One region of the Mixta calida genome, then DNA from elsewhere that is predicted to be linked to it. Evidence: predicted binding sites of a transcription regulator. Region 1 holds the regulator's gene; each other region holds the start of a gene.

Region 1 (4,215 bases):
ATATCAACTGACAGAACATGGCGGCCACGTTGGTTTTGTCGCCGGTACGCTGCGCCATCCGCAAATGTGGCTGGAACAGCGCATTCCCCAATGGCTTTCACCTTATCTGGATAACTAAGCTGTGATGATTCCCTGGCAAGATCTGGCGCCGGAAACGCTGGATAATCTGATTGAAGCCTTCGTGCTGCGCGAAGGCACCGACTATGGCGAGCAGGAGCGTTCGCTGGCGGAGAAGGTAGAAGATGTTCGTCGCCAGATAAAAAGCGGCGAAGCGGTGCTGGTCTGGTCGGAACTGCATGAAACGGTGAACATTATGCCGCGCGGACAGTTCCGCGGCTAAGCATCGGCATCTCAGCGCTGTGCGCCGCATCACACTATTCGCTTTCTGCGCCGCGCGTGCGGTGATGACACTTCCGGGCTAAACGTGATAACAATGCTCATTGCCCGATTTAACCCAGAGAGTGTCTATGTCAGCCAGACATCCGATTATTGCGGTGACCGGCTCCAGCGGAGCGGGAACCACCACTACCAGCCTTGCCTTTCGCAAAATTTTTCAGCAGCTGAACCTGCACGCCGCGGAGCTGGAAGGCGACAGCTTTCACCGCTATACGCGGCCGGAAATGGATATGGCGATCCGTAAAGCGCGCGACTCAGGACGTCATATCAGCTACTTCGGCCCGGAAGCGAACGATTTCGGCCTGCTGGAGCAGACCTTCGTCGAATATGGCGAAAGCGGCCGCGGCCAGTCGCGTAAATATCTGCATACCTACGATGAAGCGGTGCCGTGGAACCAGGTGCCCGGTACCTTTACCCCCTGGCAGCCGCTGCCGGAGCCGACGGACATTCTGTTTTATGAGGGGCTGCACGGCGGCGTCGTGACCCAGCAGCACAACGTGGCGGAAAAGGTCGATCTGCTGGTCGGCGTCGTGCCGATCGTCAACCTCGAATGGATTCAGAAACTGGTGCGCGACACCAGCGAGCGTGGCCATTCGCGCGAGGCGGTGATGGATTCGGTGGTGCGTTCGATGGAGGATTACATCAACTACATCACACCGCAGTTCTCGCGCACCCATATCAACTTCCAGCGCGTACCGACGGTGGACACCTCTAATCCGTTTGCCGCGCGCGCCATTCCTTCGCTGGATGAAAGTTTTGTCGTGATTCATTTCCGCGGGCTGGAGGATATCGACTTCCCCTATCTGCTGGCGATGTTGCAAGGCTCGTTTATTTCGCACATCAATACGCTGGTGGTGCCGGGCGGCAAAATGGGGCTGGCGATGGAGCTGATTATGCTGCCGCTGGTGAAACGGCTGATCGAAGGGAAAGAGATCGTTTAACTGACCCTGTCAGGGCGTTTCGATTCGCTCATAGCTGTGGGTAATGGCGACGCTTTTGCCCAGCATCATCGCTACGGTGCAATACTTTTCGGCGGAGAGTGTGACAGCGCGCGCTACCGCCTTATCGCTCAGGCCGCTGCCGCTGACGATAAAATGCAGGTTGATATGGGTAAAAACGCGCGGCTCCTCCTCGGCGCGCTCCGAAGTCAATCTGACCTCGCAGTCGCTTACCGCGTGACGCCCCTTTTGCAAAATAGAGACAACATCGACGGCGCTGCAACCGCCGGCCGCCAGCAAAATCATCTCCATTGGACTTGGCGATTTATCGCCGGAATTGCCATCCATCAGAATCTGATGGCCAGAGGCGGACTCGCCCATAAAGGTCAGCCCTTCTACCCATTTTACGCGTGCCTGCATATTCACCGTTCTCCGGATAATTCAGCTCATTGCCAGCCTACGCTTTCAATGACTAAACGGCAATTGTCCGATTCACCTCAAGCTGAAGCGAGACAACAGGAGACAGTAAGATAAAGCTGTGCTACAAACAAAGCTGTAATATTTTCGTTCTAAGAAACGAATACGGGACTCTTTCACGCCTGGGCGCGCCAAATTTTCCCGAATAAATTTCCAGCAGGAAACGCCAGAAGATTTTAACGCCTGACAGGGAAAACTGCCCCCTGTATTTAGGGCACGATTACAACAGAGGATAACAGCGAATGGTTCTCGGCAAACCGCAAACAGACCCTACTCTCGAATGGTTCCTGTCACATTGCCATATTCATAAGTATCCATCGAAAAGCACATTGATTCACCAGGGTGAAAAGGCCGAAACGCTCTATTACATCGTAAAAGGTGCGGTCGCGGTGCTGATTAAGGATGAAGAAGGCAAAGAGATGATCCTCTCCTACCTCAACCAGGGTGATTTCATTGGCGAGCTTGGCCTGTTCGAAGAAGGCCAGGAGCGCAGCGCATGGGTGCGGGCGAAAACCGCCTGTGAAGTGGCTGAAATTTCTTATAAGAAGTTCCGTCAGTTGATTCAGGTGAACCCTGATATTCTGATGCGTCTCTCCGCTCAGATGGCACGTCGCCTGCAGGTTACGTCAGAGAAAGTGGGCAATTTAGCTTTCCTGGACGTTACGGGCCGCATCGCGCAGACGCTGCTCAACCTGGCAAAACAGCCTGACGCCATGACCCACCCCGACGGGATGCAGATCAAAATCACCCGTCAGGAAATCGGCCAGATCGTTGGCTGTTCGCGTGAAACGGTCGGTCGTATTTTGAAAATGCTGGAAGATCAAAACCTGATCTCCGCTCACGGTAAAACGATTGTCGTCTACGGCACACGTTAAGCTTATTTAAACGCACGGCGTGATGCCCCCGCATCACGCCGTGTTTATTTTTGTGATGTGGCGATGTGGCGATGTGGCGGAGAATTATCTACCATCCTGAAGTGAACTACGCACTGCGTCAGACGCTGGTGCTCTGTTTACCGGTGGCCGTCGGCTGGCTGCTGGGGGATTTGCAAAAAGGATTGCTGTTTTCGCTGGTGCCCGCCTGCTGCAACATCGCCGGTCTGGATACGCCGCATAAACGCTTCTTTAAGCGGCTGATCGTCGGCGGTTCGCTGTTCGCGCTCAGCAGCCTTCTCGTTCAGTGGCTCTCGCTGCAACAGGTGCCGCTGCCCGCCACGCTGTTCGTCATGGCGCTGCTGCTGGGAGTCACCGGTGAAATCGGCCCGCTGCACGCGCGTCTTTTGCCCGCCTCGCTGATCGCCGCGATTTTTACCCTCGGACTGGTAGGACGTATGCCCCTTTGGGCGCCGCCGCTGCTCTATATCGGCGGCACCTTCTGGTACGGCCTGTTCAACTGGTTCTGGTTCCGCCTGTGGAAAGAACAGCCGCTGCGTGAAAGCCTCAGCCTCCTTTATCGCGAGCTGGCCGACTACTGCGAAGCGAAATATACCCTGCTGACCCAGCTTTCCGACCCTGAAAAGGCGCTGCCGCCGCTGCTGGCGCGCCAGCAAAAAGCGGTCGATCTGATCAATACCTGTTATCAGCAGATGCATATGCTGGCGGCCAACCGCGACCATAGCCACCAGCGCCTGACGCGCGCCTTTCAGGTAGCGCTCGATTTGCAGGAGCATATCGCCGTCAGCCTGCATCAGCCGGAAGAGGTGCAGAAGCTGGTGGAGCGAAGCCATGCGGAAGCGGTAATCCGCTGGAATGCGCAGACCATCGCCGCGCGCCTGCGCGAGCTGGGGGACGACATGCTCTATCATCGCCTGCCGTCACGTTTCAGCATGGAAAAGCCGCTGCTGGGGCTGGAAAAAATCGCCCGGCAACATCCAGAAAATCCGGTCGGCCATTTCTGCTACTACCACTTCAGCCGTATTGCGCGCGTGTTGCGCACGCAGCGCCCGCTTTATCGTCGCGATTTAATGGCGGATCGCCAACGTCGACTGCCGCTGCTGGCGGCGCTGCGCAGCTATCTGTCGCTAAAATCAGCCGCGCTGCGCACCGCGGCGCGCTTTGCGGTGATGCTGGTGTTCGGCAGCGCCTTAGCGCTCGCCTTTAACGTGCCGAAACCGTGGTGGATTTTAATGACTATCATGTTCGTCAGTCAGAACGGCTACAGCGCCACGCGCGTGCGCATCCAGCACCGCGCCGCCGGTACGCTGGCCGGGCTGGCCATCGCCGCCGCCACCCTGCGCTTTTCGGTGCCGGAATCGGTCGTACTGCTGGTGATGTTGGCGATTACCCTAATCAGCTACCTGTTTATTCGCAAATATTACGGCTGGGCGACCATCGGCTTTACCGTCACCGCCGTTTACTCGTTGCAGCTGCTGGCGTTAAACGGCGCGCAGTTCCTGCTGCCGCGC
Region 2 (4,215 bases), 1.9 Mb from region 1:
AAGATGTTTAGGACCGACGTTCTCCGAAATGGAGTTGCCGCCCCAGGAGCCGCAGCCCAGCGTCAGAGAAGGGGCCAGTTTAAAGTTATACAGATCGCCGATGCCGCCCTGAGAAGCAGGCGTGTTGATCAGGATGCGCGCGGTTTTCATTTTGTCGCCAAAATAGTTCACGCGTTCGCGCTGGTTGTCCTGGTCGGTATAGAGGCAGGAGGTATGGCCGATGCCGCCCATCGCGACCAGTTTCTCCGCTTTTTCTACCGCCTGTTCGAAGTTTTCCGCGCGGTACATCGCCAGCGTCGGAGAGAGTTTCTCATGAGCGAATGGCTCGGATTCATCCACCAGCTGCACTTCGCCAATCAGAATCTTGGTGCTGGACGGAACGTTGATGCCCGCCATTTCAGCGATTTTCACCGCTGGCTGTCCAACGATAGCGGCGTTGAGCGCGCCGTTTTTCAGAATGATATCCTGTACCGCCTTCAATTCAGCGCCCTGCAGCAGATAGCCGCCGTGGCTGGCGAAACGTTCGCGTACTGCGTCATACACTGAATCCACAACGATAACGGACTGTTCGGAAGCGCAGATAACGCCGTTATCGAAGGTTTTGGACATCAGAATAGATGCCACTGCGCGTTTAATATCGGCGGTTTCGTCAATCACCACCGGGGTGTTGCCAGCGCCGACGCCGATAGCCGGTTTGCCTGAGCTGTAAGCCGCTTTCACCATGCCCGGTCCGCCGGTAGCGAGGATCAGGTTGATGTCAGGATGGTGCATCAGCTGGTTAGAAAGCTCGACGGAAGGCTGATCGATCCAGCCGATAATATCTTTCGGCGCGCCAGCGGCGATAGCCGCCTGCAGTACGATATCCGCCGCTTTGTTGGTGGCGTCTTTGGCGCGCGGATGTGGCGAGAAGATAATACCGTTACGGGTTTTCAGGCTGATCAGCGCTTTAAAGATAGCGGTGGATGTCGGGTTGGTGGTAGGAACGATACCGCAGATCAGGCCGGTAGGCTCGGCGATGGTGATGGTGCCGAAAGTATCGTCAGTATCGAGGATGCCGCAGGTTTTTTCATCTTTATAGGCATTGTAAATATATTCGGAGGCAAAGTGGTTTTTAATCACTTTATCTTCCACAATACCCATACCTGATTCGGCAACGGCCATTTTAGCCAGCGGAATACGGGCGTCGGCAGCAGCCAGCGCGGCAGCGCGGAAAATGGTGTCGACCTGTTCTTGAGTGAAATTGGCGTATTCGCGCTGTGCTTTTTTTACACGTTCAACAAGTGCGTTAAGTTCAGCGACATTGGTAACGGCCATAATGCTCTCCTGATGGAAGTTAAACTTTTTTAGTAAACGAGCCTGAATGCAAGCTTGCTGCCTGAACAACTGAGCATTACCGTTATGCAGGGCGCGCGATTTGCGTGTTACTGGCTCCAACCGTTTACTGAAAAAGTTTCTATGGCGATGGCGCGCCGCTATCAGGCGAAGCGCTGTCGTTATCACGTCCTTTTGATGAGTTGAGCTTACCTGGAATGAGGTATGGCCTTGTTGATTTAGATCAATATTCCTTGAAGCTGACACCTTTCAGCATGATTATTTTTTGATCTTTGTCACACCTCATACGATGCTCGGCAAGTGTCATGTCATGGCGAGATAAATGCTATGAAAGTTACGATAAGCAGTTTTTATTACTCTTTGAGCGCCTTTATTCAAATCTTTAAACTGATATATATGGCTGGCGAATAACGGTTTTTTCCATTAAATTAAAGCCGTTCTCATTGGCGCAATCACGGAGTGGTTTGTGAATACCCTGGCACTGGATTTGTCTGGCTACATTAAGTTTTTTGTCGGCCTGTTCGCGCTGGTAAATCCGGTCGGCATTATTCCGGTATTTATTAGTATGACCAGCTACCAGGCGGTAGCGGAAAGGAATAAAACCAACCTGACGGCAAACCTTGCCGTTGCTATCATCCTCTGGACTTCGCTGTTTCTCGGCGACGCCATCCTGCATATCTTCGGTATTTCAATCGATTCCTTCCGTATCGCCGGCGGCATCCTGGTAGTGACCATCGCCATGTCGATGATCAGCGGCAAGCTGGGCGAGGATAAACAGAATAAGCAGGAGAAATCAGAAACCGCCGTGCGGGAAAGTATTGGCGTCGTGCCGTTGGCGCTGCCGCTGATGGCGGGGCCCGGCGCCATCAGCTCCACCATCGTCTGGAGCACGCGCTACCATAGCTGGGTCAATCTGTTTGCCTTCAGCGTAGCGATTGCGCTTTTTGCCTTCTGCTGTTGGCTGCTGTTTCGCGCCGCGCCGATGATGGTACGCGTGCTGGGTCAGACCGGCATTAACGTGATCACCCGTATTATGGGGCTGCTGCTGATGGCGCTGGGCATTGAGTTTATTGTCACCGGCATGAAAGCAATTTTTCCCGGCCTGCTGAACTGACGCTTCGTTACTAAAACAACCGACTTACTTTGCCTCGGCTAACACTTTAAACGCGACTTAATTTCCGCTGTAAAATACCTTTCTGCTTCTAAATAGTGCATAAGATTGATTTTATGCACTATTTTGGTGCGTTTATTCATTCCGCTTAATGACAGCTGACGGTTATTAGCTTTGCTGCTCAAGATACGGCTATTAATCTTTTCGTGCGAAAAAATGTGACTATTTTCACATCATCTCATGCGCTATTTTTTTCATTTATAAGGCGTTTATCAGGGGGTTCGCGCCGCCCGCCAGGTAAAAAAACTGGGTTAATCCTTCGTTATGAGTTTTTGAGCGTTTTGTAAGCATATGGTTTACAAAACCGCTGCCCCTGTACTGAATCATTGTTATTTTTCTTTTTAAATCATCGGTTTTAGGAATAATTTTCCGGGAAAAATAACGCTTTCAGCTTCTGAATGAACATGATAAAAGAGAAACAGCTAACATTTTTCATATTTGTGTTTGGCGCAAAAAAAAGACATCTGTTAATTTCCGGTAAAAGATTTTTTTCCGAGCCCGGTAAAGTGAGAACGGATTTTGCTTAACAGCCTGCACGGTGACGCTCCAAGAGCAAAGGTATTAATGACAACAGTTAAGCTTAAGCGCTGTGGCAGTCTGGCAACGGCGATCGTTTTTGCTTCGTTATGCAATGCGCAGGCAGCCAGCATACCGCCGGGTACGCAGCTGGCGCAGGATCAATCGATTACCATTAATAATGGAACCGAGGTCGCCTCGCTCGATCCGCATAAAACCGAAGGGGTACCGGAAAGTGACGTTATTACCAATTTGCTGGAAGGGCTGATAACGACCGATAGCGCAGGGCAACTGGTGCCAGGCGTGGCTCAGTCGTGGGATCGGCAGCAGAACGTCTGGACTTTTACTCTGCGTCCTGAGGCTCGCTGGAGCAATGGCGAGCCGGTGACGGCGCAGGATTTTGTCTACAGCTGGCAGCGGCTTGCCGATCCGAAAACAGCATCCCCTTACGCCAGCTATCTGCAATATGCGCATATCGCCAACGTGGATGAGGTTATTGCCGGACGTTTGCCGCCTGCGGCGTTAGGCGTAAAGGCGCTGGATGCCCGCCGTTTCCAGGTGACGCTCAGCCAGCCGGTACCTTGGTTTACCGCCATGCTGGCCCATACCGCGCTGAAGCCGGTTTATCGTCCGACGATAGAGCAGTGGGGCGATAAATGGACGCGGCCGGAGCATTACGTCGGCAACGGCGCCTTTACCCTGAACAACTGGGTAGTGAATGAGAAGATCACGCTGAAGCGCAACCCGCAATACTGGGATAATGCGCATACGGTTATTGAAACGGTAACTTTCTTGCCCATCAGCTCGGAAACCAGCGACATCAATCGCTACCGCAGCGGCGGCGTCGATATTACCAACAGCGCTATTCCGCCAGAGCTGTTTCCGATGCTGAAGAAAGATCTGGGATCTCAGGTGCGCGTCAGCCCCTATCTCTGCACCTTCTATTACGAGCTGAATAACCAGCGCGCGCCGTTTAACGATGCGCGCGTGCGCGCCGCGGTAAAGCTCACGCTCGATCGCCAGATCATTGCGGAGAAAGTGATGGGGCAGGGACAGATCCCCGCCTTCAGCCTCACGCCTCCCTATATCGACGGCGTCCATTTCAGCGCTCCGGCCTGGTTTCGGCTGACGCAGGCGGAACGCAACGCGCAGGCGAAGCAGCTACTGGCGCAGGCGAGCTACGGCGAACAAAAGCC
Region 3 (4,215 bases), 770 kb from region 1:
GATGCTCAGCGACCAGACGATCGGGTTGCCGTCGGGCAGGATCAGCGGCGCTTCCATCGCGTTCATAATATGCTGCACTACGCGCGCGACCTGCGACGGCTCGCTGATATCGCGCAGCAGGATGGCGAACTCATCGCCGCCGAGCCGCGCCACCATATCTGTCTTCCGCACCTGCCCGCGCAGCCGCTGCGCGGTGGCGGTAATAATGGCGTCACCGGCGGCATGGCCCCAGGTATCATTGATCTGCTTAAAACGGTCGCCGTCGATAAACAGCAGCGCCAGCTTGTGACGCTGGTCGTCATCGGCAAAGGCGCGGCCCAGCGTCCGTTCAAAGGCGATGCGGTTAGGCAGTCCGGTCAGGCCGTCATGACTCGCCTGATGCACCAGGCTGTCATGTTCCTGCTTCATATTTTTCTGCCATTCATCCAGCTCCTCCAGCAATATATTGAAATCATGGCTCAGCGCATGCAGCTCGGCGATCTCTGCTTCCGGCACCCGGCGCGCGAAGGCGCGACGTTCGCGCACGTCGCGCGTGACCGAAGTGATGCTTTGCAGCGCCTGCAGAATGCCGGCGTGCATACGGCGGGAGAGCAGCGAAGCGAGCGTAGCGGTGGTCATCAGGCTCGCCGCAAGCCAGGCGAACGTCTTATAGAGATACTGAATGACCTCGTAGGCGTTGCCGACCAGCCAGATACGCCCCACCTCCTCGCCTGACTGCATCACCGGCGTGCTGACCGGCTGAGGAAACAGCCAGCGCGCAATCAGCCGTTCGATGGTGTTTTGATGCTGATGCGGAGAAGCGTGCCAGCCAGCCAGCAGCTGCCCCTGGCGATCGTAAACGCGCGCCCAGGCAAAGCTGCCGCGCTTGCCGATTTCCGCCAGCGCCTCGCGCACGATCTCACCGTCGCCCTTCACGACCGACGACTGCACCGTAAAGCTGAGGGTGGAGGCGAGCAGTTCCAGATTGTTTTCCGCATAGTTGCGCAATGCGATCAGCGAGAGCGTAGAGAGCGAAATACCGGAGATGGTCATCGAGACGACGATGATGATCAGATGAATACGCTGCAACGATTTACGCAGCGTAGGACGCGGAAGCGGCTTCATGCTGGCAACATCGTTCCGATCTGCGCTGCGGTTAGACATTGCTTACCCCGCATGCGAAACCGCTCAACGAAGCATCGTTCGGCAACGGACGACACCCCAGATATACGTCAGAGGCAAAAAGCACCCTTGTCATAATTTCATCCTGAATAAGATTGGCACAAACAGGGCGTGGCAGAGATGGCAAAAAGCACGCCGAATCTGGTAACGCTGAGTGGTTAAACCTGTACGAGAGAGCCTATCCGGCCCATCACGCAGGTACAACGACCCAGACTGTCAGATTCATCCCAAAGCCCTGCGGCTGTTATGGGTTTGCTGAAAAAACATCTTATTAGCCGTACCGCTACGCCAGGTCCGCAAGCGAAATCAGAGTCGTCCTGGCGCGCGGATACGTGCGATCCCAACGTATCAAACCGTTACCGTTCGGTGTAAATTTTGTTCAACTTTTAAAAGCCAGTGATATAATGTGATTCAGGTCACACTTTGTGTGTTGTACATCGACGACCGGTAAAGACTCCCTGGCATCTTTATCGCGTTCTTCACTTCAGGCGTCAGGGTAGATAAAGAAACAGAGGTTGCATGTTATGGCTACGCTTACCGCCAGCCTTGTTGTAATGCGTTGGGAATTACTGAGCGCCGTATTGATGTTTTTCGCCAGCACGTTTAAAACCAAATGCCGTCAGACGAGCCATCCGGTTATGGCCTTTCTGTTTAGCGGCATTGGCGTGGGCGTGACCTGTTGGTTTGTCGCCGGTCTGCTGGGCATGACGTTCAGTATGGAAAATATGAATAATTTCCTGAACATCATGAAAGAGGCCTTTATTAATATCATGAGTCAGACGCCGCCTGAATGGCCGATGCCGATGCCCTGATAACCTGCACGATAAAAAAAGCGAGCTGCCCGGCTCGCTTTTTTATTCGTCCTCTATTCGCCCACGCGCCCGGACGCTTATACTTTTTTCAGCATCGCTGGCAGCGTAACATCGGTGACGTCCGCCACCCCGACTGGCGCCTGCGGCGTAACAATGCGATCCTGCAACCACATTTCGCCCATCATTTTATTCAGGCCGCGATCGAGTCCGGTGACCAGCCCGGCGCCAGGCGTAAAGGTTAATTCGCCGAACCAGATCTGCTCTTCATGGATATACCAGTCAACGCGCACATAATCGAAATCTTTCGCCAGCGTCTTACTCAGGGCTAATGCGTGCTCCAGCTTCGGCATCATCGGGTTAATATCCAACCCGGTATCACGAATTTTGTACCAGGCTTCCTGAAGATTATTAACGTAGAAATTCATCGACAGCGCCGGATTGCTGCGGTTATAGATCACCTGCAACACATATTCAAAATTGCCGTCTTTTTTATTGAACATGTGAAATTTATAATCGATCGGCGCGCTTTTCCCGTCGCCTATATACTGCTCCACCAAAATACGTGGCTTGATATAGCGATAGTGAATCTCACGGGCTTCTTCAGAAAAGTCTTTGCGCAGCCATTCATGGCAGCGATTCACAATCAGCTGCTTTTGCAGGCTGTCCGGCTCTTCCAGCAGAATTTCCACCATGTTGGAGCCGTGGTTCGGCTTAACGACCGTGTTCTTCAGGCTCGGCAGACTCAGCAACGTCGTGGGGTCGCTGGTCTCATGCACCAGCGGAATCAGGTACTCTTCGCCAATCACATCAGCGATATAGTCGCGTACCGTAAATTTATCGGAAAGCTTGCTGTAGCGTACGTAGTCGCCGTTGACGAACTTGCGGTACAGCACCTTTTCGTTGAACAGCTTGGGTTCACGAATATTGGGTAGTCTTTTAAACTTACGAAAATAGTGAATGCGATCCTGGTATGCCCACGGCATTTTTTTTACAAAATAAAGAACGCTTCTTCTTAATTCATCTTTAAACTTAGACATCTTAACCTCATTTGTAAGTTTTGTAGTTGAGTGAGGAAACGTGGATCTTGCGAATGACGCCATTTTTGAAGAAGTAGTTCATTACGGTCAGGGACAGGATCTCTGTGATTAAAACACTCCACGCCGCGCCTTTTAGCCCCAGGCTGGTAATGCATACCCAGCTCAGCGGAACGCTAATTAGCATCAGGCAAAGAATTTTCTTCAACAGATAATTAAAACCTCCTTCTTTGACCATATAACGATACGCGACCGTCCCCATTGACGAAAAGCAGGTTGCTAACGACAATAATGTAATGATACTTCCAGACTGTGTGTAATCTTGCCCATAAAGGGTAATAATGATCTTCTCACCGTACAGGGACACGATAAGCAGCATCAAGAGTGAAACAACCATGACATAGCCATTTAAACGGGCAGTCAGTTTTAAAGCTCTTTCCGACTGCTCCCTGAATATTTCAGTAAAACTTGAGGTAATGATCGCCGCTGGAATAAATATCCATGAAGCCGATATCATATTCGCCGCAGTGAACAGCCCTACATCCTTTGCCGTCCCCACACTGACAAGGAAGAATTGCGCCAGTTTTATCTGAATCGAAATAAATATGCTCGAAATTGCCAATGGCAGTCCGGCATAAATTAAATAACGCAGATAATTGCCGCTTTTTCCGCGTGGCGGCGCTTCATCGCTAAAACGCTGATAAAACGTGCGCCTTTTGATCATATAAGGCACCAGCGTGAGTGCGACGATGGACAGCGTCAACCAGAGCGGATTCAGTTTCAGCCAGGCGACACTGAAACTGATCGCGAAGCTCAACAACATGCCTGCCGTGTTGGCGAGGGTATTCAACCGGGACGCCAGCCGAGCGTTGTTAAAGACGCTAAACGTATCCTGCGTGACAAACAGCGCCGACAGGAACGAAGCCATCGCAAAGGCGAGATAGTTCTCGCGCATGTGATAGTACATCCACACCAGCAAAGGCAAAGAGATCAGCAACAGCAGAGACAGGCGCAGCTTTTTGGCGATGGTCATCAGACGCACCCCTTTCTGCGCGCTTTTGCTGATGCGCTTGAACAGAATCGTCTCAGTGCCAAAGATGGCGATAGTTTGCACCACGGAAAAGAGTGATGCTGAAAAAGACATCTGGCCAAATACCGTGGGTCCAAATGATTTCGCCACATAAGACGTGACAAAAATGACGCCAAAT
Region 4 (4,215 bases), 1.8 Mb from region 1:
GCGGTGCTGTGCGGCATATTTTCCGCCGGGATGTCGTTTGCCATGGACGCGGCGAAGCCGATGCACGAAGCGGCCGCCGCCGCAGGGATCAATCCGCTTTACGTGGCGCTGCCCAGCTATGTGGTGATCATGGGCGGCGGCGCGCTGGTCAACCTGGCGTACTGCTTTATCCGCCTGGCGGTGAAGCCTTCGCTGTCGATCCGCGCCGACTTTTCGCTGGCGAAGCCGCTGTTGGGCGCCAATATCGCCTTCGCCATGTTGGGCGGTCTGATGTGGTATTTGCAGTTTTTCTTCTACGCCTGGGGACACGCCAATATTCCGGCGCAGTATGACTTTGTCAGCTGGATGCTGCATATGAGTCTTTATGTGCTGTGCGGCGGCATTGTCGGGCTGCTGATGAAAGAGTGGCATGCGGTTGGACGTCGCCCGGTCAGCGTGCTGTCAGTCGGATGCCTGGTGATTATCCTCGCGGCGAATATCGTCGGCATGGGCATGGCGGGCTAAACGGCGCGACAAGCGCATCGCGCAGATCATCTGCGCGATGCGCCTGGCCATGTTATTTTTGACGTTCAATCACCGGCTGTGCATGTTTACCGGCGCGCTCGAAGCGTTGACGCCAGGCGCTGGGGGTGAAATGGGTTTCGCGGGTAAACACGGCGGAGAAGTAGTTGCTGTCGTCGAAGCCGCAGCGCGCCGCCACCTCGCCAATCAGCAGGTCGGTGCTGCGCAGCAAATATTTCGCCTGACAGAGCTGCAGCTGACGCAGATAGTGGCCAATCGTCATGCCGGTTTGCTGGCGAAACAGCTGCTTCAGCGCGCGTTCGCTGAGCTGATTGTGGTGGCAAAAGGCGGCGAGATCGAAGGGGCGGCCGGTGCTGGCCTGAATCGCCGACATCAGCAGATCGAGCTGTTCGCCTTCGGGCAGTTCCCCGGCGCGCTCGGCGACGTAGCGGTGGCGGCGTAAAATCAGCGCCAGCTGCAAAAACAGCGCCTCCGCCAGCTGCATGGAGAGCAGGTCGGTTTTACGGCTTTCCTGCTCCAGCTGTAAAATCACGCCGCGCGCCAGCGCCATGCCGCGCGTGGTTAAACGCCAGTGAGCGCGGTAGTCGGCGTCGTCCAGCGGCAGCAGCTGCGACCAGTCGAGACCAAGGCGAAAGCGTTCAGGACAGTAGAGAATATTATCCAGCACCAGATCGTTTACCGACTCGTAGCTGTGGCAGTCGCTGTGCTGGATGTAGAAAAGGTCACCGCAGGTTACCAGCCAGGGGCGGTCGTTGAGCACATGCAGGCCGTTGCCGCGCCAGACAATGACGATTTCGCTGAATTCATGGCGATGCGGCGGGAAAGAGGGCTGCGGCGCACGATCGGCCACCGCGACCGGCATCGCCTCCGAGGGAAAGTAGTCCGCTTTCGCCAGTATCAGCGCCATATTTTTCTCCCTTTACCACATCTGCTGTCGCTCGGCGCGCGGCGCACAGCCAAATTCCCGGCGGAACAGCGTCGAAAAATGGTTGCTGTCGCCGAATCCGCACTGAAAAGCGATATCCGTGATGCGCATATCGCTGTGGCGCAGCAGGTGCCGCGCCTGCAACAGCCGCAGCCGGTTCAGATAACGCTGCGGCGTGCTGCCGGTTTGCTGCTTCAGCTGACGATGCAGCGTGCGCAGCGACAGCGAAAAGCGATCGGCCAGCGCATCCCAGTCGACATCTTCGCTGTAGTGTTCATTCAGCCAGTCAAGCAGCCGCAGCAGCCGCGCCTCCTGCGCGTCGCTCTCCTGTTCGCGACAGCCCTGGCGCAGCAGCACCAGCAGCTGCATAAAGGTCAGCTCCTGCCGCACGCGCTGTTCAGTGGCGTCGCCGCCGTCGGGCTCCTGCAACTGCGCCACCAGCGTCTTCGCCTGCGCCATCACCCGATTGCTGATGCGCCAGTGAGAAGGGTAGCGGCCATCGTGTTCCTGCGGCAGCAGATCCTGTAACCCGGCGAGAAAGCGAAACGCCTGCGGGCCGCGCCACAGCACGTTGGTTAAATAGAGGTTCTCGGTCTGCTCATAAAGGTGCCTGTCGTGATCGCGCACGAAACAGACGCAGCCGCCGCACAGCGACTGAGGCTGGCCGTTGAAGATATGGATGCCCGCCCCCTGTTCCACCAGCACGATCTCATGAAAATCATGGTGGTGTTCCGGGAATACGCCCTGCGGCGCTCGCGGCTCAACCGCCACCGGCAGGTCGCCGTCAGGAAAAAAGTCAGCGCTGTGTAACACGGTCATGATACGTCCTCGTTATTCTGCATGGGACCGATACTAGCCAGCGCGGGCTTAACTTACCTTGAATTTTGCACCGCAAAACAGGCTTAAGCGGTTAATTTTTCAAGAAACAGCTGAAAATCTTCAGAATTGCGGCAAGTGTCACATCGTTATGTCAGACGAGTGAAAAACAGAACTGTGAGTTGCTTCACGTCTTTCTTGACGCCCCTGCCAGCCGGACGCAAAGAGTGGCAGTGTCAGTAAGGTGGCGAATTCGCAGCATTTTACACTGGTGAGCATGTTTCATCAGGAAGCGAATCTTATGACGCACCGCAATTTTGTTGCCATCGACCTCGGCGCCTCGAGCGGCCGCATCATGCTGGCGCGCTACCAGCCGGAAGCGCAATCACTGACGCTGGAGCAGATTGGCCGTTTCGCCAACCGGCGTCATCAGTCGGAAGGGTATGACTGCTGGGATATCGACGCGCTGGAGCAGGCGATCCGTGACGGACTGGAGCAGCTGCTGGAGAGCGGGATCGTGCCGGAGAGCATCGGCATCGACACCTGGGGCGTGGACGTAGTGATGCTGAACCAGGCGGGCGAGCGCGTCGGCCTGCCGGTCTCTTACCGCGACAAGCGCACCCACGGCCTGATGGCGCAGGCGCAGCGCGAGCTGGGACGCGATCTTATCTGGCAACATACCGGCATCCAGTTTCTGCCTTTTAATACGCTTTATCAGCTGCGCGCCTTTAGCCAGACGCATCCCGATCTGGTGGACGAGGTCGCCCATGTGCTGATGATCCCGGATTATCTGCAATACCGGCTAACCGGACAGCTTAACTGGGAGTACACCAACGCCAGCACCACGCAGCTGCTTAACCTGAAAACCGGCGAATGGGACAGCGAACTGCTCCGCTGGGCGGGCGCGCGTGCGGCGTGGTTCGGCAAACCGCGTCAGCCGGGAACGCAGGTCGGCGAGTGGCAGAGCCGCAGCGGACTGCGCATTCCGCTGGTGGCGGTCGCCACGCACGATACCGCCAGCGCGGTGTTGGCGACGCCGCTGGGCGCGTCCGATGAGGCTTATCTCTGCTCCGGCACCTGGTCGCTGCTCGGCTTTGAAAGCGCGACGCCGTTCAACAGCGCCGCCGCGCTGAGCGCCAATATCACCAATGAAGGCGGGGCGGAAGGGCGTTACCGCGTGCTGAAAAACATTATGGGGCTGTGGCTGCTGCAGCGCGTCTGCGACGAGCTGCAAATTGAAGACCTCTGCGCGCTGATCGAGGAAGCCGCGCGTTATCCCGCCTGTCAGGCGATTATCGACGCCAACGACGCCCGCTACATCAATCCGGCCAGCATGGTGCGCGAAATTCAGGACGCCTGCGCGGAACAGGCGATGCCGGTGCCGCACAGCCCGGTCGCGCTGGCGCGGACCATTTTCGACAGCCTGGCGCTGCTCTATCGCGAGGTGATGGAGGAGCTGTCGGCGCTGCGCGGGTCACCCTTTAGCCGTCTGCATATTGTCGGCGGCGGCAGCCAAAACCCGCTGCTGAACCAGCTCTGCGCCAACGCCTGCCAGCTGCCGGTCAGCATCGGGCCGGTCGAGGCCTCCACGCTCGGCAATATCGGCAGTCAGCTGATCGCCCGCGGCGAGCTAGCGGACGTCGAGGCTTTCCGCCGCTGCGTTGCGCAAAATTTTCCATCCCGACTGATTAACCCTCTCACAGACAGCGCGCTAACCGACGGCTGGTCGCGTTTTCAGGCGCTGAAACAACCGCGTAAGGAATTATGCTTATGACCAGGCTTACAGAACAGGCTTTTGAACTGGCGAAACAGCGATTTGCCGATACCGGCGTCGATGTCGAAGCCGCCATAACCCAGCTGGATAAGATTCCGGTTTCCATGCACTGCTGGCAGGGCGACGACGTGCGCGGCTTTGAAAACCCGCAGGGCGCGCTGACCGGCGGCATTCAGGC

What was found. Region 1 encodes CRP, which controls carbon source genes, mostly activating them, when cyclic AMP is high. Its sites were predicted from a motif close to ATGTGANNNNNNTCACAT; they were not measured.
Region 2: C2E16_RS11285 (YchE family NAAT transporter) is a predicted target of CRP. The motif match lies at 1,596-1,613, and genes of this name have one in related genera.
Region 3: C2E16_RS18980 (YjcB family protein) is a predicted target of CRP. The motif match lies at 1,566-1,583, and genes of this name have one in related genera.
Region 4: rhaS (HTH-type transcriptional activator RhaS) is a predicted target of CRP. The motif match lies at 2,393-2,410, and genes of this name have one in related genera.

What each region holds. Positions count from the first base shown of each region.
Region 1 covers NZ_CP026378.1:447,455-451,669, reverse strand. The annotation lists gene C2E16_RS02000 (hydrolase) at 1-118, shown strand, start outside; gene C2E16_RS01995 (YheU family protein) at 122-340, shown strand; gene C2E16_RS01990 (phosphoribulokinase) at 468-1,337, shown strand; gene C2E16_RS01985 (OsmC family protein) at 1,347-1,754, opposite strand; gene crp (cAMP-activated global transcriptional regulator CRP) at 2,054-2,686, shown strand; gene C2E16_RS01975 (YccS/YhfK family putative transporter) at 2,758-4,215, shown strand, end outside.
Region 2 covers NZ_CP026378.1:2,393,398-2,397,612, reverse strand. The annotation lists gene adhE (bifunctional acetaldehyde-CoA/alcohol dehydrogenase) at 1-1,314, opposite strand, end outside; gene C2E16_RS11285 (YchE family NAAT transporter) at 1,799-2,446, shown strand; gene C2E16_RS11280 (ABC transporter substrate-binding protein) at 3,068-4,215, shown strand, end outside.
Region 3 covers NZ_CP026378.1:3,983,540-3,987,754, forward strand. The annotation lists gene C2E16_RS18975 (diguanylate cyclase domain-containing protein) at 1-1,143, opposite strand, end outside; gene C2E16_RS18980 (YjcB family protein) at 1,686-1,973, shown strand; gene C2E16_RS18985 (ATP-grasp fold amidoligase family protein) at 2,051-3,010, opposite strand; gene C2E16_RS18990 (oligosaccharide flippase family protein) at 3,018-4,215, opposite strand, start outside.
Region 4 covers NZ_CP026378.1:2,250,819-2,255,033, reverse strand. The annotation lists gene rhaT (L-rhamnose/proton symporter RhaT) at 1-504, shown strand, start outside; gene rhaR (HTH-type transcriptional activator RhaR) at 557-1,429, opposite strand; gene rhaS (HTH-type transcriptional activator RhaS) at 1,442-2,266, opposite strand; gene rhaB (rhamnulokinase) at 2,565-4,037, shown strand; gene C2E16_RS10630 (L-rhamnose isomerase) at 4,034-4,215, shown strand, end outside.